DNA from 2 places in the Blautia sp. LMAG:36 genome. Region 1 is predicted to be linked to the other one. Evidence: predicted binding sites of a transcription regulator. Region 1 holds the regulator's gene; the other holds the start of a gene.
The links. Region 1 encodes Rex, which represses fermentation and respiration genes when NADH is low (regulators of the CRP and FNR family bind a similar motif). Its sites were predicted from a motif close to ATTGTTAANTANTTAACAAT; they were not measured.
Positions count from the first base shown of each region.

Region 2: the regulator Rex is predicted to act here: its motif matches at 722-741, upstream of CCC17_RS12635 (CoB--CoM heterodisulfide reductase iron-sulfur subunit B family protein).

Region 1 covers NZ_NALB01000010.1:168,216-180,128, reverse strand. Annotated here, with positions in the region: gene alr (alanine racemase) at 1-146, opposite strand, end outside; gene CCC17_RS13290 (NAD(P)H-hydrate dehydratase) at 143-1,660, opposite strand; gene CCC17_RS13285 (redox-sensing transcriptional repressor Rex) at 1,722-2,369, opposite strand; gene CCC17_RS13280 (ABC-F family ATP-binding cassette domain-containing protein) at 2,584-4,500, shown strand; gene CCC17_RS13275 (pyridoxamine kinase) at 4,531-5,397, opposite strand; gene pdxR (MocR-like pyridoxine biosynthesis transcription factor PdxR) at 5,490-6,806, shown strand; gene CCC17_RS13265 (precorrin-8X methylmutase) at 6,803-7,444, opposite strand; gene CCC17_RS13260 (cobyric acid synthase) at 7,447-8,967, opposite strand; gene cobD (threonine-phosphate decarboxylase CobD) at 8,952-10,004, opposite strand; gene cbiB (adenosylcobinamide-phosphate synthase CbiB) at 10,032-11,009, opposite strand; gene CCC17_RS13245 (cobyrinate a,c-diamide synthase) at 10,996-11,913, opposite strand, start outside.
Region 2 covers NZ_NALB01000010.1:34,872-46,784, forward strand. Annotated here, with positions in the region: gene CCC17_RS12630 (L,D-transpeptidase family protein) at 1-428, shown strand, start outside; gene CCC17_RS12635 (CoB--CoM heterodisulfide reductase iron-sulfur subunit B family protein) at 804-1,598, shown strand; gene CCC17_RS12640 (4Fe-4S dicluster domain-containing protein) at 1,595-1,984, shown strand; gene CCC17_RS12645 (CoB--CoM heterodisulfide reductase iron-sulfur subunit A family protein) at 1,989-3,977, shown strand; gene CCC17_RS12650 (hydrogenase iron-sulfur subunit) at 3,968-4,411, shown strand; gene CCC17_RS12655 (4Fe-4S dicluster domain-containing protein) at 4,399-5,373, shown strand; gene CCC17_RS12660 (4Fe-4S dicluster domain-containing protein) at 5,377-6,414, shown strand; gene CCC17_RS12665 (FAD/NAD(P)-binding protein) at 6,407-7,261, shown strand; gene CCC17_RS12670 (2Fe-2S iron-sulfur cluster-binding protein) at 7,531-8,208, shown strand; gene CCC17_RS12675 (FAD-dependent oxidoreductase) at 8,222-9,832, shown strand; gene CCC17_RS12680 (fumarate hydratase) at 9,883-10,725, shown strand; gene CCC17_RS12685 (Fe-S-containing hydro-lyase) at 10,727-11,290, shown strand; gene CCC17_RS12690 (Fic family protein) at 11,542-11,913, shown strand, end outside.

The sequences.
Region 1 (11,913 bases):
ATAGCTCTGGCACCATGGCCATAACCGTCTGCCTTGATCACAGCGATGATCTTTGTCCCTTCTTTGACATTTTTATGCATTTCCTCAAAATTGTGGGCAATGGCATCCAGTGATACCAGTGCTTTTACTCTCTCGTATTTTTTCATAATCCCGACTCCTCTTCACCTATAGCTAATGCCTTGGGCAGATATTCTATGATATCTCCTGCCAGCATACTGCGCTTTCCTTTTTCAGCGGCTGCAAGATCACCGCAAAGTCCGTGAAGATAAACACCTAACGCGGCCTTTAAAACCATGGGAGGCTGTTCCTCCGTTTTCAGATACATACATAACACTGCTGCCAGAATCCCGGAAAGCACATCTCCGCTTCCTGCAGTTGCCATTCCGGAATTACCGGAAAGATTCAGATACATCTGTCCTTTCTCATCTGCGATCACCGTACATGCATCCTTCAATACGCACACAGAGCCTGTTTCCGCAGCACATTTCAGTGCAGTATCTGCGATCTCATGCTGGATCTCCTGGATCGTTCTGCCACTGAGCCGGCTCATTTCTCCGATATGCGGTGTCAGGACTACATGCTCTCCCAGATACTGATACCACTGTGGATGTGCAGCCAGAAGGTTCAGGCCGTCCGCATCCAGGATCAGCGGCTTTTTCTCCCGGGCAGCCGCCGTGAGAAACCACTGTTCTCTCTCACGGCTGGCCACTGATGTTCCAAGTCCCGGTCCGATCACGATCACATCACACCAGGATAGAAGCTGTTCATTGGATTCCTGATCAAAGCGGCTGCAGACCATAGCCTCTGGAAGGAGTATCTGCAGTGGGATCCTGTTGGCTTCCACAGTCTGGATCTTTACCATTCCCGCACCGGCACGAAGTGCTGCACTGGCGCTTAAATAAGCGGCTCCGCACATTCCCTCACTTCCGGTCACAAAGAGCACTTTTCCGAAGGTACCCTTGTTTCCGCCGGGATCACGTTCCGGAAACAGCTTCAGATCTTTATTTTCCAGACAGGCGGCAGATGCAGTCACAGCTTCCTGCTCATAGATCCCGATATCGGCGGTAACGATCCTTCCTGCATACAGTCTTCCCGGATAAAAGCAAAGACCTCTTTTCCGGTAGGCAAATGTGACAGTCAGATCGGCGCTGAAGGCAATTCCCATTTCCAGGCCAGTATCTCCGTTCACTCCTGACGGGATGTCAACTGCGATCTTTTTGGCCCTCGCACTGTTCATCTCATGGATGATATCAGCATAATGCCCCTCGATCGGACGCGTCAGGCCTACCCCAAACACGGCATCTACTATAGTAGTATATTCACTCCACTGCGGGTTATTCACCTCCGGGACACGATAACCGGAAGCGATCTTATACTGAAGAGCTGTCTCTCTGGTCATTTTATCTTTGTTTCCGACCATATAAAACTCTACCCGGATTCCCTTCAGATGGAACAATCTGGCAACTGCGATACCGTCACCGCCATTGTTTCCGCTTCCGCAGACTACCAGGATCCTTTCGTCCTTCTGGAGATACTTTTCTGTTTCCTCTACCACCTTCAGTGCCGCCCGCTCCATCAGAACCTCGGAGGGAACTCCGATCTCACGGATCGTTGTGGAGTCCAGATCCTTCATTTCTTTGCAGGTAACAAGCTTCTTCATTCTGTCTTCTGCCTCCCCTCTGTCATAGAGAAAGCTGCCGTTTCCGGCAGCTTAACAATTCTTACTTATCCACATGTTCCTGCCTGTATTTGCTGAGATTATAAGACAGTGTCATCAGACTCTCGGAAAGATGAACGTTCTCTACGATCACATCATCCGGTGTCTCAAGATCAAGATGTGCAAAATTCCAGATTGCCTTGATCCCGTTCTCCACCAGAATATCTGCCATTTCCTTGGCTTTATTCTTGGGAAGTGTCAGGATCGCGATCTCCACGTTATTCTCTCTCAGGAAAAACGGAAGCTCACTGAGCATCTGGATCTCAAGTCCACGGACTGCGATGCCCTCAAGCACAGGATTTACGTCAAAGATACCAACCAGCCTGAACCCGCGCTTCTCAAAATCCACATAATTGGCAAGTGCCTGTCCCAGATTACCGGCACCCAGGATGATCATCGGATGAACGGTATCCAGTCCCAGGATCTTACCGATCTCTGTATAAAGATAGTGTACATTATAGCCATACCCCTGCTGCCCAAAACCGCCGAAATTATTAAGATCCTGACGGATCTGAGAAGCTGTGGTATGCATCTTCTTACTTAACTCATTGGAAGAAATACGTTCTACATTATCTTCCATCAGCTCTCCTAAGTAGCGGTAATAGCGTGGCAGACGCTTAATCACCGCTTTCGAGATTTGTTTTGTCTCCACGATAGTTTTCCTCCTTACCTTACACTAGGTTAATTATAACGAATTGACATTTTCCTGTCAATTAAAGTTGTCTATTCTGTACAAATTTCTTTATAATTTTTCTAATAATTGATTTTTTCTTTGAAATCCCGGCAGTTTCCGTTATAATAGGTGGAGGATTTTTCCCTGTTCAGGCATAAACAGGGGTGATTCTTTATACAGGAGGACAGTTTTTATGATTTTATCATGTCAGAATATATGCAAGGCCTTTGGCGAAAAAGTAATTTTAAATGATGCATCCTTTCACATTGAAGACCGTGAAAAGGCTGCTCTGATCGGATGCAACGGTGCAGGAAAGACCACACTGCTGCGGATCATCATGCAGGAGCTTTCTGCTGATTCCGGTACCGTGGTGCTTGCCCGGGATAAAAATATCGGCTATCTTGCCCAGTACCAGGATATCCACGGACATCATACCATCTACGAGGAGCTTCTTACCACCAAGCAGCACATCATCGATATGGAACGCCGTATCCGCAATATGGAACAGGAAATGAACACGGTGACCGGTGATGAGCTGAACCGTCTGATGGAAACCTATACCCGCCTGACCCATCAGTTTGAGCTGGAGAACGGATACGCTTACAAAAGTGAGCTGACCGGTGTCTTAAAGGGTCTCGGCTTCACGGAGGAAGATTATGACAAGCAGATCGAAACTCTTTCCGGCGGTCAGAAAACCCGCGTGGCGCTGGGCAAGATGCTTCTTTCCAAGCCGGATATCCTGCTTCTGGATGAGCCAACCAATCACCTGGATATGGAAAGCATCTCCTGGCTGGAAACTTATCTTCTGAATTATCCGGGAGCTGTTTTTATCGTCTCCCATGACCGTTATTTTCTGGATAAGGTAGTCACCAAGGTCATTGAGATCGAAGCCGGACAGACCCGCGTATACAGCGGCAACTACTCTGCCTATGCTCTCAAGAAGGCTCAGCTTCGCGACGCACAGTACAAGGCATACTTAAATCAGCAGCGGGATATCAAGCATCAGGAAGCCGTTATCGCCAAGCTGAAATCCTTTAACCGTGAAAAATCCATCAAGCGTGCGGAAAGCCGTGAAAAAATGCTGGACCGTGTACAGAGGATCGAAAAGCCTCTTGAGCTCCAGGACCGGATGCGTATCTCGCTGGAACCACGGGTGTTAAGCGGAAACGATGTGCTCCACGTGGAAGCGCTTTCCAAGGCCTTTCCGGGACAGACCCTGTTCTCCGATATCTCCTTTGATATCAAACGCGGCGAGCGTGTGGCACTGATCGGAAACAACGGAACCGGAAAGACCACCATGCTAAAGATCATCAACGGTCTTATTGAGGCAGATGCCGGCAAATTTTCCCTTGGTTCCAAGGTTCAGATCGGTTATTACGATCAGGAACATCATGTTCTGCATATGGACAAGACGATTTTCCAGGAGATCTCCGATACTTATCCGACTCTCACAGAGACCGAGATCCGAAATATGCTTGCCGCATTTCTCTTTACCGGAGATGATGTTTTCAAGGAGATCTCCGCACTTTCCGGTGGAGAAAGAGGCCGTGTTTCCCTTGCAAAGCTGATGCTTTCCGAAGCCAACTTCCTGATCCTTGACGAGCCTACCAACCATCTGGATATTGCCTCCAAGGAGATCCTGGAGGAAGCACTGGTCAGCTACACCGGTACAGTCCTTTATGTATCCCATGACCGTTACTTTATCAATCAGACTGCGACCAGGATCATGGAGCTGACAAACCAGGCAGTGGTAAATTACATCGGTGATTATGATTACTATCTGGAAAAGAAGGAGGAGCTGACCAGTACCTATGCACCGGGAAGCACTTCTCCGGAGGCACCTGCCGAAGAAAAAGCGGTTTCCGAGAACAAGCTTTCCTGGCAGCAGATGAAGGAAGAACAGGCAAAGAAACGAAAACGGGAAGCCGAGCTGAAAAAAGTCGAAGCCCGTATCGAAGAGCTGGAAACAAGAGACAGCGAGATCGACGAGACTATGGTCCTTCCGGATGTCTGCACCAATGTAGCGGAATGTACAAAGCTGAGCCGCGAAAAAGCAGCCATCGCTGAAGAACTGGAAGAGCTTTATGAAAAATGGGAAGAGCTGGCCTGACGGTCAGCTCTTTTTTATCCCCTTATGTTTTTATGGAAGCAGCATGCCGAGATGCTGTTCAAAGCATACACCATCGTTACGGTCTGTTCCTTCCTCCACCGCATCCCGGATCGATGCCGAGATAAAGTCCACGGCCAGCTCTGCACAGGTTTTCATGGAATATCTTTTTACCAGCCCTGCACTGAGCACGGATGCAAAAAGATCTCCTGTCCCGGAATAGCTTCCGCCGGATTTCTCTGCAAATACCCAGGAGCTGTTTCCGTTTTCCAGGACAAGATTCCCCATTTTCAGAGGCTGCCCCTCCTCCCTGTGATCCACTCCAGTGATCACAACGGCAGGAAGTGAAAATTTCCGGGCAAGTCCGCACCCGATCTCCCGGATTTCTTCCATCCGCCGGGCCTCTGATACCTTTTGCAGTTTATTCCAGATCTCCTCCATTTTTTCTTTTCCGTAGAGAAGAAGGAGGGCTTCCGTAAGGTTCGGTGTGATCACATAGGAACGACGTGTCAGTTCGCAGAACCGGCTGCGGAGTTCTTCTGTATAGATCGGATAAACCGCGCCGTCATCCCCCATCACCGGATCTGTAAGGATCAAAGTATCCTTTCCTGCAAACGCATCCATAAATTTCAGGATCCTGTCTGCCTGCTTATCATCAGAAAGAAATCCTGTATAGATCCCATCCGGGAAAAATCCTCTTTTTTTCCACTGCTCCATATATGGTTCCATATGCTCTGTGAAATCCTCACAGAAATAACTTTCATAACCGGTCTGGTTGCTTAAAACAGCGGTGGGAAGTGGACACGCCTGGACTCCCATCACCGAGATCACCGGGATCGCTGCTGTCAGTGAACATTTCCCCAGCCCGGAAAGATCATTGATCACTGCTATTTTTTTCATGGTAATTCTCCAGTCTTGAGTTTTTTTCTGTAATATTATAGAATGAACTGTCAGGTTTACGCAATCATTTTTGGAAGGAAATCATCATACTTATGTTAAATATATCTGCAGAACACAAAAAAGAACACCTTTATCTGGAGGTTTACCACTATTATCGGAAGCTGATCCTGGAAGGCCGTCTCCTTCCCGGAAGCAAAATGCCCTCCCTCCGCAAATGCGCCCAGGAGCTGAAGCTGAGCCGTACCACCATCGAAAATGCCTATCTTCTGCTGGCAGCAGACGGCTATATCATCGCCAGGGCACAGAGCGGCTATTATGTCACCGGCATTGCTTCCAAGCAGCATCTGCTTACCCCCGAAAAACAGGATAAGGATATCACGCCCTGCCTTTATGATTTTGCCTCTTCCGGTGTTGACCGGGAAAGCTTCCGTTTTGATCTGTGGCAGCGTTACATCAAAAGTGCCCTCCGCCAGGGCGACCGTATGCTTTCTTATGGCGAACCCCAGGGTGAAAGCGATTTCCGGGAGGTTCTCGCAGACTATATCCGGGAACGCAGAAATGTGATCTGCTCCCCGGATGACATTGTAGTAGGGGCCGGTCTCCAGCCCCTTCTCCAGATCCTCTGCCCTCTGATCCATGAACGGAAAACCGTTTCGTTCCCCACACCGTCCTTCACCACATGCAGCACCATCTTTCAGGATTACGGCTTTGATGTCCATTACCGGGACAAAAGCTGCGATGTGATCTATGTTTCTCCTGCTCACATGACGAAATGGGGCGAGATCATGCCGGTAAAACGACGCCTGGAGCTGATCCGTCATGCGGAGATCGATGACCATCTGATCATTGAGGATGATTTCGAAAACGAATTTGTTTATTTCCAGAAACCGACGCCTTCACTTTTCGGTCTTGCAGGTGGTGAAAACGTTGTCTATATCGGTTCCTTTTCCAGGCTACTGCTGCCCTCCATCCGTGTCAGCTTCATGGTATTGCCACGCTCTCTCCGGGAAAAATATACAAAAAAAGCAGCCTTTTATAATCAGACTGCTTCCAAGGCAGAACAGATCGCACTCTGCCAGTTTATCCGCGACGGGCATCTGGCTTCCCAGACAAGAAAGCTCCGCCGCCTTTATTCCCAGAAGCTGAAGGCTCTTTCCCAGGCTGTCCGGGAAACCTTCGGCCAGGACTGCCAGATCCAAACAGGAGCCGCAGGAACCAGCCTTGCCCTTACTCTCCCCTGTTCTCTCACAGGCAGTGAACTGACAGACAGAGCCCGGAACCATGGTCTGGGACTGGAGGTTCTCAGAGAAAACGGAGCCGAGGTCACCTTGGTCCTCTCCTGCTCCTCCATTCCATCCAAGGATTTTCTGCCTGCCTGTCAGCTTCTGAAGGAGGTTACCGGCTCCTAATCTCTCCGGTTATCGATCATGTAGAGCAGGGCATTTACAATGCACGCAGCGATGTTGCTTCCACCCTTGCGTCCTTTTGCCACAATATAAGGCACATCTGCGTGCATGATCAGCTCCTTGGACTGCACAACATTCACAAAGCCTACCGGCACACCGATGATCAGCTCAGGAGAAAGCTTTCCGTTCTCAATAAGCTCATAAAGACGTACCAGTGCGGTAGGTGCGTTTCCAATGGCAAAGATCAGCTTTTTATCCATCTCTGCGGCCTTGTCCATGCTGGCTGTGGCTCTGGTAGTCCCGTTCTTTTTTGCAAGGGCAGCCACATCCTCATCGGACATGAAACAGTAAGCCTCACCGCCGTAGCGGGCAAGTGCACGCTTGTTGATCCCGGCCTTTGCCATCTGGGTATCTGTGACGATGCAGGCACCGTTGCGGATGGCGTCCATGGCCATCTCCACTGCACCCTCCGAGAAGCAGAGATTTTTTGCATAATCAAAATCTGCGCTTGTGTGGATGCAGCGTTTTACGATCAGCTCTGTTCCCGGGATCAGGGGAGTATCCCCCAGCTCTTCTGTGATGATCTCAAAGCTTCTTTTTTCAATCTCCATGGGTTTTACATTTTCAAGCTCAACTTTCATTTCTATTCTTCCTCCGTAATCCCGTTTTCCAGTATCTCATAGATTTTTTTCATATCCAGATGCTTCCGCAACTCTGCAGCCAGAATATCATACTGCTGTTCCTTAAATGCCGCAAAATCCACGCCTGTCATATTTTCCACATCAATACCTTTTTTCTCGCCGATCACGCGGATGATCGCCTCTGCAGATGCTTCCTTATCGAAAACGCCGTGGATATAGGTTCCGCACACATTTCCCGCAAAAGCACCCTCTTCTTTTTTCTTACCGCTGACGCTGTCTGTGATCTTCGTGGCTGTTCCTGCATTGTCCTTCAGGATGCTTTCGCCCATATGGATCTCATAGCCCTCGATCTCCGCACCGGAAAGAGGAGCAAACACACCGGACAGCTGACCGAAATGCCCCTGCACCCTGGTCCTGGTTTTCTTTTCGGCAAATACCGTTTCCATGGGAAGAAGTCCCATTCCTTTCATGGAACCGCCATTTTCAACTCCATGAGGGTCGCTTAAGGTTTCACCCAGCATCTGATAGCCACCGCAGACACCAAAGATCAGCTTGCCTCTGGAGGCTTCCTTGAGAACTGCTGCTTCCATTCCGCTTTCCCGCATCCAGATCAGATCACCCATGGTGTTCTTGGTTCCAGGAAGGATGATCATGTCCGGAGAGTGAAGATCTCTCGGGTGTTTTACATAGCGGAGAGAAACTCCGGGAATGCTCTCAAAAGGATTAAAATCCGTAAAGTTAGAGATCCTTGGTGTACGGACCACTGCGATATCAATGACACCGGCTTCCTGCTTCCGGTCAAAACGTTCCGTCAGGCTGTCCTCATCCTCCACCTGGATATCCAGATAAGGCGCCACACCCACCACCGGGATCCCGCTTCTTTCCTCAAGCATGACAACACCAGGGTCCAGAATAGTCTTATCTCCGCGGAATTTGTTGATGATCAGCCCCTTTACCATAGCCTTCTCATCGTCCTCCAGAAGCTCTACCGTACCGATCAGCTGGGCAAAAACACCTCCACGGTCAATATCTCCCACAAGAAGGACCGGTGCCTTGGCCATCTTTGCCATACCCATATTTACAATATCCTCATCCTTGAGATTGATCTCGGCAGGACTTCCCGCACCTTCGATGACAATGATATCGTTTTCCGCTGCAAGAGCGTTGTACGCCTTCATCACATCCGGAACCAGGGTCTTCTTATATTTGAAATAATCCCTGGCACTCATGGTTCCAAGAACTTCTCCGTTAACGATCACCTGGGAGCCTACATCATTGGTAGGCTTCAGAAGGATGGGATTCATCAGGACAGACGGTCGGATCCCGGCTGCCTCTGCCTGCATGACCTGGGCCCGTCCCATCTCAAGACCATCCTCTGTGATAAAGGAATTCAGTGCCATATTTTGTGATTTAAAAGGAGCCACACGATACCCATCCTGCTTAAAGATCCTGCAAAGTCCCGCAGCCAGCAGGCTTTTTCCGGCATTGGACATGGTTCCCTGTACCATTATTGCTTTTGCCATAATATACCTCCCTCAAGTACTTCGATCAGTTTTACATTTTCTTCATGGCGCTTTACCGCGATCCGGTAATACCCCTTTGTAAGACCCGGATAATTGCTGCAGTCACGGATCAGGATCCGCTTGCGCAGACAGAAGTCAAAGAGCTCCTCCGGTCCTTTAAAGAAAATATAATTTGCTTCCGACGGAAATACTTTATACCCAATGCGGACCAGCTCATCCTTCAGCCACTGTGCCTCCCGAAAAACAAGCTGTCTTCCCTCCTCTACATATTCCGTCTCTGTAAGTGCCTGGAGCCCGGCTGCCTGGGCCATGGTGGAAACATTCCATGGCTGAACGCAGAGCTCCATCCTTTCTATCAGCTTTCTGTCAGAACAAAGGCCATAGCCCAGCCGCACCCCGGCCATGGCATATCTTTTTGTAAATGCTTTCAGGATAAAAAGATTATTGAACCCGGAAAGAGAACGCTTCAGAGAATACTCTTCCGGCTCCTTTACAAAATCAAGGAAACATTCATCTACCACCAGCAGGATATCCAGCTTTCTGCATTTTTCCAGGATCCTTTTCAGAAGCCTGTGGGGGATCAGCATGCCGGTAGGATTGTTGGGGTTACATAAGAAAGCCATATCCAGTCCCTTATGGAGGATATCCAGATATGCTTCACTGAGCACAAAACCGTCATTTTCCGTCAGCATGTAATATTCCAGCTCACAGCCAGTGCTGGCCAGAGCCTGTCCGTATTCCGCAAAAGTAGGCGCCGGGATCAGAGCCCGCTTTGGCTTTACTGCATGACAAAGCGTAAAGATCACTTCTGCCGCTCCGTTACCGCATATTACCTCTTCCGCTTTTACCCCTTCCGATTCTGCGATCCTTTCCCTGAGAACGCCGCATCCCACCTGAGGATACTGTGCAATATGATCCAGACTGTGGATAATGGCCTGCTTCACACTTTCCGGTGTTCCCAAAGGATTCAGATTTGCCGAAAAATCCAGGCAGTCTTTATGTTTATATACGTCTCCTCCATGTATGTGTTTTGTCATTGGTCATTCTCCTGTCTGTATTTATTGTTACCTTAATAACCCGAACCGGATCCCCGCACTGAACAGTCCAAATACAACCACCCCCAGTATGGATGCCGCGTACATCAGCCGGTTAGCTCTTTTGATATCCTCCGGCTCCACCGGGCGGATCGGATCCCCGATCGTGGGTTTTTCATATAATTTCCCGAAATAATATGCATTTCCCGCAAGCTGTACATCCAGCGCTCCGGCCATGGCAGCCTCTGTCTGGGCTGAATTGGGGCTTGCATGATTCCTCCGGTCACGTTTGTAGATCTTTGCCGCATTTTTTGTATCCATTCCTGTAAAAACAGTTCCTGCCACCATCAGCCATCCGGAGATCCTGGCAGGGATATAATTGGCCACATCATCCAGCTTTGCCGCAATACGGCCGAAATAAAGATATTTGTCATTTTTATATCCAAGCATGGAATCCATGGTATTGATACCCTTGTACAAAAACATCAGCGGCACCCCACCGATAGCCATATATAGCATGGGGGCGATCACGCCGTCGGATGCATTTTCCGCAACAGTTTCCACGGCAGCCTTTGTCACGCCAGTTTCCGTAAGTTCTCTGGTATCACGGCCTACGATCATGGACACCGCATAGCGTGCCTCGTCCAGAGTTCCGTTTTTCAGCCGGTCATAAACCTTCATACTCTCATCCTTCAGGGAACGGGTGGCAAGAAGCTGATAGCACCAGAAAACCTCCAGCACAAATCCGGCCACCGGCAGATACCGGTAAAGATAATAAAGCACCAGAAGCGGCACCCCGCCGCTGAACAGACAGACAAGCACTACGATCAGAAAGCCTCCTGTCAGCTCACCGCCGTGATTTTTCGGAAAAATCTTCCGGATCACCTTTTCCAGCACTGCAATCAGATTGCCGATGACACAGATCGGATGATAAAGCCATCTGGGATCTCCGATCAGAAGATCCAGCACAAATCCTATGACCAGTGCAGGAAGACTATATTTCAGCATCTTTTTTCTGCCTCCGTTCTTTCTTATATTCCAGTGCGTTCTTCAGAAAGCGTGCCGGAACCCTGGGATTTCCGTAATAATAAAGATGCGGAAATCCTGCCATCAGCCTGCCCTGGTCATGGATACAATCCCATCCTCTTTTAGATGCCGGCTTTGCCGCATGAAAATCCTCTCCGCAATCTGTAGAATCAAAGTAATGGAATTCATGAGCCGGGATCTCACCAAGTCCGGTATCCTGTTTTTCCGTAAGGGTGATATAGCCGAACCGGTTCAGCTTCGGTGTGCGGTAAGCCCTTCCAGGGATCACCCCGCAGACTCTGCGCTGCTTTCCTTCCATATCCTCCATCTCCTGATGAAGATACATGAATCCGCCACATTCTGCCAGACAAGGCATTCCGTCCAGGATAACTTCCCGGATCCGGGTGCACATTTCCTGATTTTCTTCCAGCGCCTCCCCGTTTAATTCCGGGTAACCGCCGCTTAAAAGAAGCCCGTCCAGATCCTCCGGAAGCTCTCTGTCATGAATGGGGGAAAAACGTACCAGCTCCGCTCCCATCTGCTCCAAAAGATTTAAATTATCCGCATAGAAAAAGCAGAAGGCTTCATCATCCGCCACACCGATCCGCACCTTTTCCTCTGTCCGGTATCCGAAGGCTGTATCCTTCTGTATAAGCATTTCCGGCTCCGGCGCCGCAAGCTCCGGTGCTCCCCCTGCAAGCTCCAGGATCCCATTGATATCCAACGTTTTCTCCAGCACCTCGGAAAGCTTCTGCAGACGGCTTTTCAGTTCCGGGATCTCCTCCGGAAGCACCAGTCCCAGATGACGGCTTTCAATCACACAGTCCTCCACCTTCGGAACATATCCCAGTACCTTTACGGAAAGCTCCTCTTCCAGAAGCTTCTT
Region 2 (11,913 bases), 130 kb from region 1:
GAGAGCCTGTTTACAGCAAAAAAGGATACCAGAGAAACGGAACAGACGATCTGGCAGGCAGTTACATAGAGGTCAGTCTGGATGCACAGCATTTGTGGCTGTATAAGGACGGAAGCCTTGTGACGGAAACAGATATTGTCAGCGGTAAGCCGGTGAAGGGGCGTGAAACATATCGTGGTGCATGGCCGATCGCCTACAAGGCGAGTCCCTTTAACCTTACCAGCAATGAATATGGTTACGATGTAAAGGTTAATTACTGGATGCCTTTTGTCTACGGACAGGGACTTCATGATGCGTCCTGGCAATCATCCTTTGGCGGGAACCGTTATAAAACCAACGGAAGCCACGGCTGCATCAATCTGCCTAAGGATCAGGCAGCACTGATCTATAACACCATTGATGCAGGTTATCCGATCATTATTTACTGATAGGAGCAAAAAAGCTTCGGAGAGATCCGGAGCTTTTTTTATGCCCGAAAATGAAAATTATCATGGAAGCAGGATCGTAAATGATAAGGTTTTTCAAAAGTACGTTAAAAAAAACACAAAAAAATATCGAAAAAGCCTTGTCGAAACAGAAATAACATGATATGATGATTTCGGAAATCGAGCTAATACACTTCTTAATTGCGGAGGAAGAGTGTTTTTCTCTTTTATTTGGGTGCAAATTGATAAAAAAACTCAAATAAGTGTTAGTTGAGATTTCATTTTTTTATTCATGTATCGTTAAAAAAAAGACAATATATGAACAAGAATATCTACTATAAACGTCAGATTTTAGACTAAGAAAGGATAATGAAAGGTATGAAGTACAGTTATTATCCGGGTTGCACCCTGAGAACAAAGGCCAAAGATCTGGATGAGTATGCCAGAGCCAGTGCCACAGCCCTTGGGTTTGAGCTTGAGGAGATCGAGGACTGGCAGTGTTGTGGTGGTGTTTATCCGCTTGGCACAGACGAGATCGCCACAAAGCTTTCTTCCGTCCGTGCGTTAAACCAGGCAAAAGAAAAAGGCCAGGATCTGGTGACGATCTGTTCAGCCTGTCATCATGTGATCAAGCGTGTCAATGATGATATGAAAAATGTGGAAGATATCCGGACCAGAGCCAACAATTATATGCAGTTGGAAGCTCCCTATGAAGGAGAGACAACCGTTCTCCATTATCTGGAGGTTCTCCGGGACAGAGTCGGTTTTGATAAACTGAAAGAAAAAGTAGTAAATCCTTTTACCGGAAAGAAGATCGGAGCCTATTACGGATGTCTGCTTCTGAGACCTGGAAAGATCATGGCATTTGATGATCCGGAAAATCCAAGGATCATGGAGGATTTTATCCGTGCCCTTGGCGCTGAGCCTGTGATCTATCCTTACAGAAATGAATGCTGTGGAGGATATATATCCCTGAAAGAAAAAGAAATGTCACAGAATATGTGTGAAAAGATTGAAGAAAGCGCAGCAGGCTTTGGCGCAGATATGCTGATCACTGCCTGTCCGCTCTGCAAATACAATCTGAATAAAAATTCCGGAAATAAAATGCCGGTTTACTATTTTACAGAGCTTCTGGCAGAAGCCCTTGGCGTCAAAGAGGAGGTGGCAAAATGAGAGATAACCATTCTGCTGCGGAAAAAATAAAGGAGATCAGCGGGACCAATCCTCTGAAATGTATGAAGTGTGGCAAATGCTCTGCTACCTGCCCATCCTTTGACGAGATGGATATCAAGCCTCATCAGTTTGTGTCCTACGTGATCAATGAAAATATCGAAGCACTTGTAAATTCAGCATCCCTGTGGAAATGTCTTTCCTGTTTTGCCTGTGTGGAGCGCTGTCCGCGAGACGTAAAACCCGGAAAGATCATTGACGGGGCAAGACAGCTGGTTGTTCGGGAAAAAGGCGGAGACTATCTTTCACCAAATGAAATTCCGGAGCTTCTTGATCCGGAGCTTCCTCAGCAGCTGCTTGTAAGTGCGTTCAGAAGATACAGGAGGTGAGAAAGTGCAGAGAATCGGTGTATTTGTCTGCCATTGCGGAAGTAATATTGCCGCTACGGTAGACGTGAAAAAGGTTGTGGAGATCATTGCAAAAGAGCCAGGAGTTGTCCATGCAGAAGATTATCAGTATATGTGTTCCGAAGCAGGACAGTCCAGGATCCAGGAAGCCATCCGTGAAAAAAATCTCACAGGAGTGGTTGTCTGTTCCTGTTCTCCGCGTATGCATGAGGCAACTTTCCGTAAAGCAGCGGAAAAGGCCGGCCTGAATCCATACATGGTGGAGATCGCAAATATCCGTGAGCACTGTTCCTGGATCCACAAGGATATGCAGGAGGCTACGGAGAAGGCCGTGATCCTTGCAAGAGCAGCAGTAGCAAAAGTCAATTTAAATGCTCCTCTTCAGCCGGGAGAAAGCCAGGTTACAAAGAGAGCCCTGATCATCGGAGGCGGTATCGCCGGAATCCAGACGGCTCTTGATATTGCCGATGCAGGCTATGAAGTTGATATTGTGGAAAAAACACCAAGTATCGGCGGAAGAATGTCACAGCTTGACAAAACCTTCCCTACTCTGGATTGCTCCGCATGTATCCTTACTCCAAAAATGGTGGAGGCTGCAGCTCACGAAAAGATCAATATCTATACATACAGTGAAGTAGAAAAAGTTGCAGGTTTTGTAGGAGATTTTACTGTTGATATCCGCAAAAAAGCGCGAAGTGTCAACATGGACAAATGTACAGGCTGTGGAGTCTGCCAGGAAAAATGTCCTTCCAAAAAGATTCCCAATGAGTTCAACAGAGGGCTGAACAACCGGTCAGCTATCTATACTCCGTTTGCACAGGCGATTCCAAATGTTCCTGTGATCGACAGAGAGCATTGCCTGAAATTTAAGACAGGCAAATGTGGTGTCTGCTCCAAAGTATGTCAGGCAGGAGCCATTGATTACGATCAGCAGGATGAGATCGTAACACAGAAATACGGAGCGATCGTTGTGGCAACCGGATTTGATACCATCAAGCTTGACAAATATGATGAATATGCATACAGCCAGAGCAAGGATGTGATCACATCTCTGGAGCTGGAGCGTATCATGAATGCTGCAGGACCTACAAAAGGACATCTTGAGCGCCTCTCCGATGGAAAAGCACCGAAGGAGATCGTATTTATCCAGTGTGTTGGAAGCCGTTGCTCCGATGACCGTGGAAAGCCATACTGTTCCAAGATCTGCTGTATGTACACAGCTAAGCATGCCATGCTGATCCGTGATAAATATCCGGATACCAATGTGACGGTATTTTATATTGATGTCCGTACACCTGGTAAAAACTTCGATGAGTTTTACAGAAGAGCAGTTGAGCAGTATAACGTAAACTACATCAAAGGTCAGGTAGGAAAAGTAATTCCGCAGCCGGATGGAACACTTCTTGTTCAGGGCTCGGATCTTCTTGATAATAAGCAGATCTTCAAGAAAGCAGATATGGTAGTTCTTGCAACAGCCATTGAGCCAAATCCGGATGTACGTAAGATCGCTACCATGCTTACTGCAAGTATTGACACCAACAATTTCCTTACAGAAGCCCATGCAAAGCTTCGTCCTGTAGAATCACCGACAGCAGGAATTTTCCTTTCCGGTGTATGCCAGGGACCAAAGGATATCCCGGAGACAGTTGCCCAGGCAGGAGCTGCGGCCGTAAAGGCCATAGGACTTCTTGCAAAGGACAAGCTGACAACCAATCCATGTACGGCAAAATCCGACGAGCTTCTCTGTAACGGATGCTCTACCTGTGCAAATGTATGTCCTTACGGAGCGATTTCCTATGAGGAGAAACAGGTCAACGATCACGGTATCCGTGAGACAAGAAGAGTTGCGGTTGTCAATACAGCACTTTGCCAGGGCTGCGGTGCCTGCACAGTAGCCTGCCCGTCAGGAGCCATGGACCTTCAGGGCTTCTCCAACAGACAGATTATCGCGGAGGTGGATGCAATATGTCGATAGAAACAAAGGAAGAATTCAGACCAAAGATCGTGGCATTCTGCTGTAACTGGTGCAGCTACGCCGGAGCAGACCTTGCCGGAAGCAGCCGTTTGAGCTATCCGGCGGATGTAAAGATCATCCGTGTTCCATGTTCCTGCCGTGTCAATCCCATGTTCATCCTCCGTGCCTTTGAAAAAGGAGCCGATGGTGTGATCATGTGCGGATGCCATCCGGGAGATTGCCATTACAGTACCGGAAACTATTATGCAAGAAGACGTATGACACTTCTGTTTTCAATGCTGGATTATATTGGGGTGGAAAACGGAAGAACACGTGTGGAATGGGTATCTGCCGCAGAAGGCGTGAAATTTTCACAGACTATGAATGAGTTTGTTGAGAAGATCCATTCACTTGGTAAAAACGTGAGATTGGAGGATATAAGATGCAGGAGCTGATAAAACGTGCAAAAGAACTGCTTGCAGATGGCACGGTAGTCCGGGTTCTTGGGTGGAAAGCCGGAGATCTTGCCTTTAATCCGGAACCAGCCTATTTTGAAACACCGGAATCTCTGGAGGATTTTGTCTATGATGGATTCTGCGGTGCCAATTTAAGCAAATATATGATCGAAGCTTCCAAGCTGGAAGGAAAAACCATGGTCTGTCTGAAGCCCTGCGATACATATAGCTTTAACCAGCTTTTGAAAGAGCATCGTGTAGACAGAGAAAAAGCCTATATCGTAGGTGTTGGCTGTAAAGGAAAGCTGGATATTGAAAAGATCCGCAAAATGGGGATCAAGGGTATCCGGGGAATTTCCGGAGCAGAGATTACCGGAGATGCAGAGACATTGACTGTGGATACTGTTTACGGAGAAAAAACCTGTGCATACAAAGATGCCATGCTGGAACGCTGCCATGTATGTAAAGGAAAAGAGCATAAAATTTACGATGAACTGATTGGTGAGTCAAAGGAGACAAAGGACGCTGACCGTTTCGCAGAAGTTGAGCGGATCGAGGCAATGAGTCCGGAAGAAAAATTTGCATTCTGGCAGAGCGAGCTGAGTAAATGTATCCGCTGTAATGCCTGCCGTAATGTATGTCCGGCCTGCAGCTGCCGCAAATGTGTTTTTGACAGCAACAAGTTCGACAGCGCCCAGAAGGCAAATGTGGATTCCTTTGAGGAAAAGATGTTCCATGTGATCCGTGCCTTCCATGTAGCCGGAAGATGTACGGACTGTGGCGAGTGCAGCAGAGTCTGCCCGCAGGGAATTCCCCTTCATCTGTTTAACCGTAAGTTTATCAAGGATATTGATGCGTTTTACGGTGAGTATCAGGCAGGCGAGGATGCGGAGTCAAAGGGTCCGCTTACCAGCTTTACCTTTGATGATGTAGAGCCAGGGATCGTGGCAGAAAGGGGATAATGTATGTATAAGATCGCAGTAGAAAATCTGCCGGCATTATTCCGGAAAATTGCCGCAGACCAGGAATTATATTTACCGGTAAAGGTAAGTGAGCAGGTGAACTTCAAGGCATGGAGCGAGGATGCAGAAGTTTCCCTTGAAACACTGAAAACCGTGAAATCACCGAAGGATGCTTTCTTTCCGCAGAGTGAAAATCTCTATGCCTGTAAAAAGGACGGAAAAAATATCAGCATTGAGCCTCAGGCGCTGAAAGACCAGAATTTTGTCGTATTTGGAATGAGAGCCTGTGATGTACAGGGCGTGAAAGTTCTCGACAATGTGTTCCTTGGGGATCCGGTGGATACTTTTTACCAGGCAAGAAGAGAACATGGAACTATCGTAGCTCTTGCCTGTCATGAACCGGAGGAAAGCTGCTTCTGTAAAGTATTTGGCATTGATGCTGCAGATCCGGAAGCAGATGTTGCAGCCTGGATCATCGAGGGAGAACTTTTCTGGAAGCCTCTCACAGAAAAAGGAAATGCTCTGACAGAAGCTGTGAAGGAGCTTTTGGCAGATGCTGATGAGACAAAGGTAGAAGAGGAGAAGAAGGCAATCCGTGGTATTATCGAGCTTCTTCCATATACACATCTTTCACTGGAAGGATGGGCGCAGGAAGAATACATGGACCGTTTCAATTCTCCTGTATGGGAGAAACTGTACAAGCCTTGTCTTGCCTGCGGAACCTGTACCTTCGTATGTCCGACCTGTCAGTGCTATGACATTAAGGATTACGATACAGGGCACGGTGTTCACCGTTACCGCTGCTGGGATTCCTGCATGTACTCTGATTTTACCATGATGGCTCACGGAAACAACCGTACCAGCCAGATGCAGAGATTCCGTCAGAGATTTATGCATAAGCTTGTTTATTATCCGTTAAATAATGACGGCATGTTCTCCTGTGTTGGCTGCGGCCGCTGCGTGGAGAAATGTCCGGAATCTTTAAATATCGTAAAAGTCATCAAGGCCTTTGAAACACAGGGAGGTGAAAAGAATGAGTGAATGTACCTGTCATAAAAATTATACACTGGATACGCTGATCCCCAAGGTTGGCGTGATCACAGATATCCGTCAGGAGACACCGGATGTAAAAACCTTCCGTGTGGAAGCTCCGGAGGGTGGAAAGCTTTTCGAGCATATGCCAGGACAGTGTGCCATGGTCTGTGCACCAGGCGTCAGTGAAGGTATGTTTTCCATTACTTCTTCTCCGACTGTAAAGGATTATCAGGAATTCAGCATCAAAAAATGCGGATCCCTTACCGATTATCTCCACAGCCTTCAGGTTGGAGATGAGATCGCAGTCCGCGGACCATACGGAAATCATTTTCCGGTGGAAGATAAGTTAAAGGGAAAAAATCTCCTGTTCATCGCAGGTGGAATCGGTCTGGCACCTCTTCGTTCCGTGATCAATTATGTGCTGGATAACCGTGAGGATTACGGAACAGTAGATATTCTCTATGGTTCCCGTTCCGCAGATGATCTGGTGCAGCTTAAGGAAATCCAGGAAGTATGGATGAAAACAGAAGGTGTAAATGTATATCTTACCATTGACCGTGAGCAGGAAGGCTGGGACGGTCATGTAGGATTTGTTCCGAATTATCTGAAGGAGATTGGTTTTGATACCAATAAGACCGCTCTGGTCTGCGGCCCGCCGATCATGATCAAATTCGTTCTGGCAGGACTGGAAGAGCTGGGCTTCTCCAGAGATCAGGTATATACCACACTGGAGCTTCGTATGAAATGCGGTGTCGGAAAATGCGGCCGCTGCAACATCGGAGACAAATACGTCTGCAAAGACGGCCCAGTATTCCGATGTGATGAGGTGGATGAATTACCTAATGAGTACTAAGTTATAGATTGCACCTTAAGAAACTTTCAAATATATGCGCTGGTTATAGCCAGTACACAGCCATGTGGAACAGCCATCTCGCTAAGATGCCCATTTTAGGAGCGATTTTAGCGGCGCTGAAATCCAGTACTTACGAAGACTTAGGAGTGAAGGCTCTCCTGAACTCCTTAGTCGCAGTTAGTACTTAGTTCAGCAGAGCGTTGCGACGGGCACGTGTGAGATGGCTGTTCCACATGGCGTACGATTTGGATAAAAGAAAGGACACCAACATGGAAAATAATATGGTAAACGTATATTTTTTCGGTAAAAAATACAGCGTTCCCGGTGATCTGACCATTATGACAGCTATGGAATATGCCGGTTACACATTAAAAAGAGGATGCGGCTGCAGACACGGATTCTGCGGTGCCTGTGCGACCATCTACAGGATCAAGGGACAGAATGAGCTGAAAACCTGTCTCGCCTGTCAGACACAGGTGCAGGAGGGAATGTATGTGGCAAGTATCCCGTTCTTCCCTACAGACAAGAGACTTTATAATATAGAAGATCTTAAGCCGAACCAGCAGGTAATGATGGAGCTTTATCCGGAGATCTACAGCTGCATCGGATGCAATGCCTGCACAAAGGCCTGTACACAGGACTTAAATGTCATGCAGTATATTGCATATGCGCAGAGAGGCGAGCTTGAAAAATGTGCAGAGGAATCCTTTGACTGCGTAAGCTGCGGCTGCTGTTCCGTAAGATGTCCGGCAGGAATTTCCCATCCGATGGTAGGCCTTCTGGCAAGACGTCTCACCGGAAAATATATTGCGCCGAAAAGCGAGCATCTGGAGAAACGTGTGGAAGAGATCCACGAGGGCAAATTTGACGATATGATCGAGAAGATCATGCAGAAGCCGATCACAGAGATGCAGGAACTTTACAACAGCAGAGAAATCGAGAAGTAGGAGGGCGTAAAACATGTATGCACCATATCCAGAAAATATGATGGAATCCATCAAAAAGGTAGAGGCTACAAGAGCGGAGCGTATGGCAACAGAGCCAAGACGTCTGAGTGCAGATGAGAAAGATGCTCTTCTCAAAAAATTCCATCCGGACTATAACCCGGATGCATTTGCAGAGATTAAGGTAGGACCGAACAAGGGACAGAAAGCACCACTGGAACTGACAAAAATGCTCCATTCAGAAAGCCGTCTGCTCAACGAAAAAATCGATCTTACAAAAATCGATTATGATGTAGATGTACTGATCATCGGCGGTGGTGGAGCAGGCTCTTCCTGTGCCATCGAGGCCCACAACGCAGGTGCCAACGTTATGATCGTTACAAAACTCCGTATCGGTGATGCCAACACCATGATGGCAGAAGGCGGGATCCAGGCAGCAGATAAAGAAAATGATTCCCCGGTACAGCATTATCTGGACTGCTTTGGAGGCGGACATTTTGCCGCAAAACCGGAGCTTGTAAAAAGACTGGTAATGGAAGCACCGGATGCGATCAAATGGCTCAACGACCTTGGTGTTGAGTTTGATAAAGCAGAAGACGGAACCATGGTCACTACACATGGCGGCGGTACCTCCAGAAAGAGAATGCATGCTGCAAAGGATTATTCCGGATCAGAGATCATGCGTACTATCCGTGATGAGGTCTTAAATCTTAAGATCCCGGTAGTGGAATTTACATCCGCTGTAGAACTTCTGAAGGATGAAAAAGGTCAGACTGCCGGTGCAGTTCTTCTCAACATGGAAACCGGAGACTATTCCGTTGCAAGAGCAAAAACAGTTGTAATTGCAACCGGTGGTGCAGGAAGAATGCATTATCAGGGATTCCCGACCTCCAATCACTACGGAGCAACTGCTGACGGACTCGTGCTTGGATACAGAGCAGGCGCTTCCCTTCTTTACCAGGATTCTATCCAGTATCATCCAACAGGTGCGATCTATCCGTCACAGATCCTTGGTGCCCTGGTAACAGAGAAGGTTCGTTCCGTTGGTGCACAGCTTGTAAATGCAAACGGAGAGGCTTATATTCATCCGCTGGAAACCCGTGACGTAAATGCTTCCGGTGTTATCCGCGAGTGTGAGGAAGGCCGTGGCGTGGAAGTTCCAGGTGGACGAAAAGGTGTATGGCTGGATACTCCGATGATCGAGATCCTGGGCGGTGAGGGAACTATCGAAAAGAGGATCCCTGCCATGTTCCGTATGTACATGAATTACGGCATTGATATGAGAAAAGTCCCGATCGTGATCTACCCGACCCTTCATTATCAGAACGGTGGTCTTGAGATCAACGGAGACGGCTTTACAAAAGAAATCCCGAACCTTCTGGTTGCAGGAGAGGCAGCAGGCGGAATCCACGGAAGAAACCGACTGATGGGCAACTCTCTTCTTGATGTAATTGTATTCGGACGAAATGCAGGTAAAAAAGCAGCTGCCAAATGCAAAGAGGTAGAGCTTGGCACTATGAATCTGGATCATATCAGAAAATATGAAGAGGAACTGAAAAATGCAGGAGTTGATACAGGAGACGTATCTCCTATGCTTCTGCCGAAATATGCCCGCCACGAACGTTAACAATATGTTATGATAATAAAAACATATGAGATAAGCGAAAGGAGTCTATTATGAGAGAAATCGAAGTAAACAGACTTACAGAGATTATCGAAAAACTCTGTATCGAAGCCAATGAACATCTCCCGGAAGATGTGAAGGATGCTATCAAAACCTGCCGTGCCTGCGAGGACGGCGAGATCGCAAAAGGTGTCCTTGATAACATTATCGAGAATTTTGATATTGCGGACAGTGAGAATGTTCCGATCTGTCAGGATACCGGAATGGCATGCGTATTCCTTGAAATTGGCCAGGATGTCCACTTTACAGGCGGAGATTTAAATGATGCCATCAATGAAGGTGTACGCCGCGGATACGATAAAGGTTACCTGAGAAAATCCGTTGTCAAGGATCCGGTACGCCGTGGAAACACAGGTGACAATACACCGGCTATGATCTATACAGAGATCGTTCCTGGAGATCAGGTGAAAGTAACTGTAGGACCAAAAGGCTTCGGAAGCGAGAATATGAGCCAGATCCGTATGTTCAAGCCATCTGCAGGCCTTCAGGGAATCAAGGATTTCATTCTTGAGGTTGTAGAAACTGCAGGTCCGAACCCATGTCCGCCTATGGTAGTTGGTGTTGGTATCGGAGGAACTTTTGACAAATGTGCACTTCTTGCAAAGAAAGCGCTGATGCGTCCTCTGAATACAGAGAACCCGGATCCTTACTATGCAGATCTTGAGAAAGAGATGCTGGAGAAGATCAACAAGCTTGGTATCGGACCTCAGGGCTTTGGCGGAAAGACCACAGCTATCGGTCTGAACATTGAGACTATGCCTACTCATATCGCAGGTATGCCATGTGCAGTTAACATCAACTGCCATGTAACACGTCATAAAACGGAGGTGCTTTAATATGGAAAGAAGAAAGATCACACTGCCTCTGACAAGAGAGCTGGCAAGAACTCTCCATGCAGGCGACCAGGTTTTACTGACAGGAACCATCTATACATCCCGTGATGCAGGTCACAAGAGAATGTGCGAGGCCCTTGCAAAAGGAGAAAAGATTCCTTTTGATCCTACAGATGCTACTATTTACTATGTAGGTCCGACTCCGGCAAAACCAGGCGAAGTCATCGGCTCCGCAGGCCCTACAACCAGCGGCCGTATGGATGCCTATGCACCGACTATGATGTCCGTAGGCGCCAGAGGAATGATCGGAAAAGGTGCCCGCCTTCCGGAAGTCGTAGATGCAATGAAAAAATATGACGGCGTATATTTCGGAGCCATCGGCGGTGCAGGGGCACTTCTTGCAAAATGCATCAAAAAAGCAGAGCTTATCGCTTACGAAGACCTCGGAGCAGAAGCACTCCGCAAGCTTTATGTGGAAGACATGCCGCTTGTAGTCATCATTGACAGCGAGGGAAATAACCTCTACGAAGAGGGGCGTGCAGAGTACCTGAAAGACCATGCAGAATAATCTTTTGCTCTACAATATGATATTGTGATATATTTCAAAAAGGAATAAAAAAAGGATAAAAGTCCGACAGTAAATGCTGAAAATCCGTGCAGAAGCATTTATTGTTGGGCTTTTTAATTTTATCATTTCACTTTCAATTTAATCATTCTTGAGAAAATGATCAAATTAAAGTTGACAATGATAAGATTGATTTATATACTTGAAGTAAATAAAATCGAAAAAAGAGTGATAAAGAAGGTGATGAAAAATATATGAGACAGTTTGATTATCGGGAAAAGTGGAAAAATCTGTTGACTCCTGAAATTGTATCTTACCTGACACAGATACATGAATTTAAAGGAGAACAAACTCTTTTTATTGAGGCCAAAGCAGATACTCTTACACAATTAGTTGAAATCGCCAAGATTCAAAGTACGGAAAGTTCCAATAAAATAGAAGGTATTTATACATCAGATATCAGATTGCGGGAATTGGTAAAAGACAAAACAAGGCCAAGGACAAGAAATGAACAGGAAATTGCCGGATACAGAGATGTATTGAATACAATTCATGAAAGTCATGACCATATCCCACCAAAGTCTGCGATTATTTTACAGCTCCACAGAGATTTGTATAAATTTGAA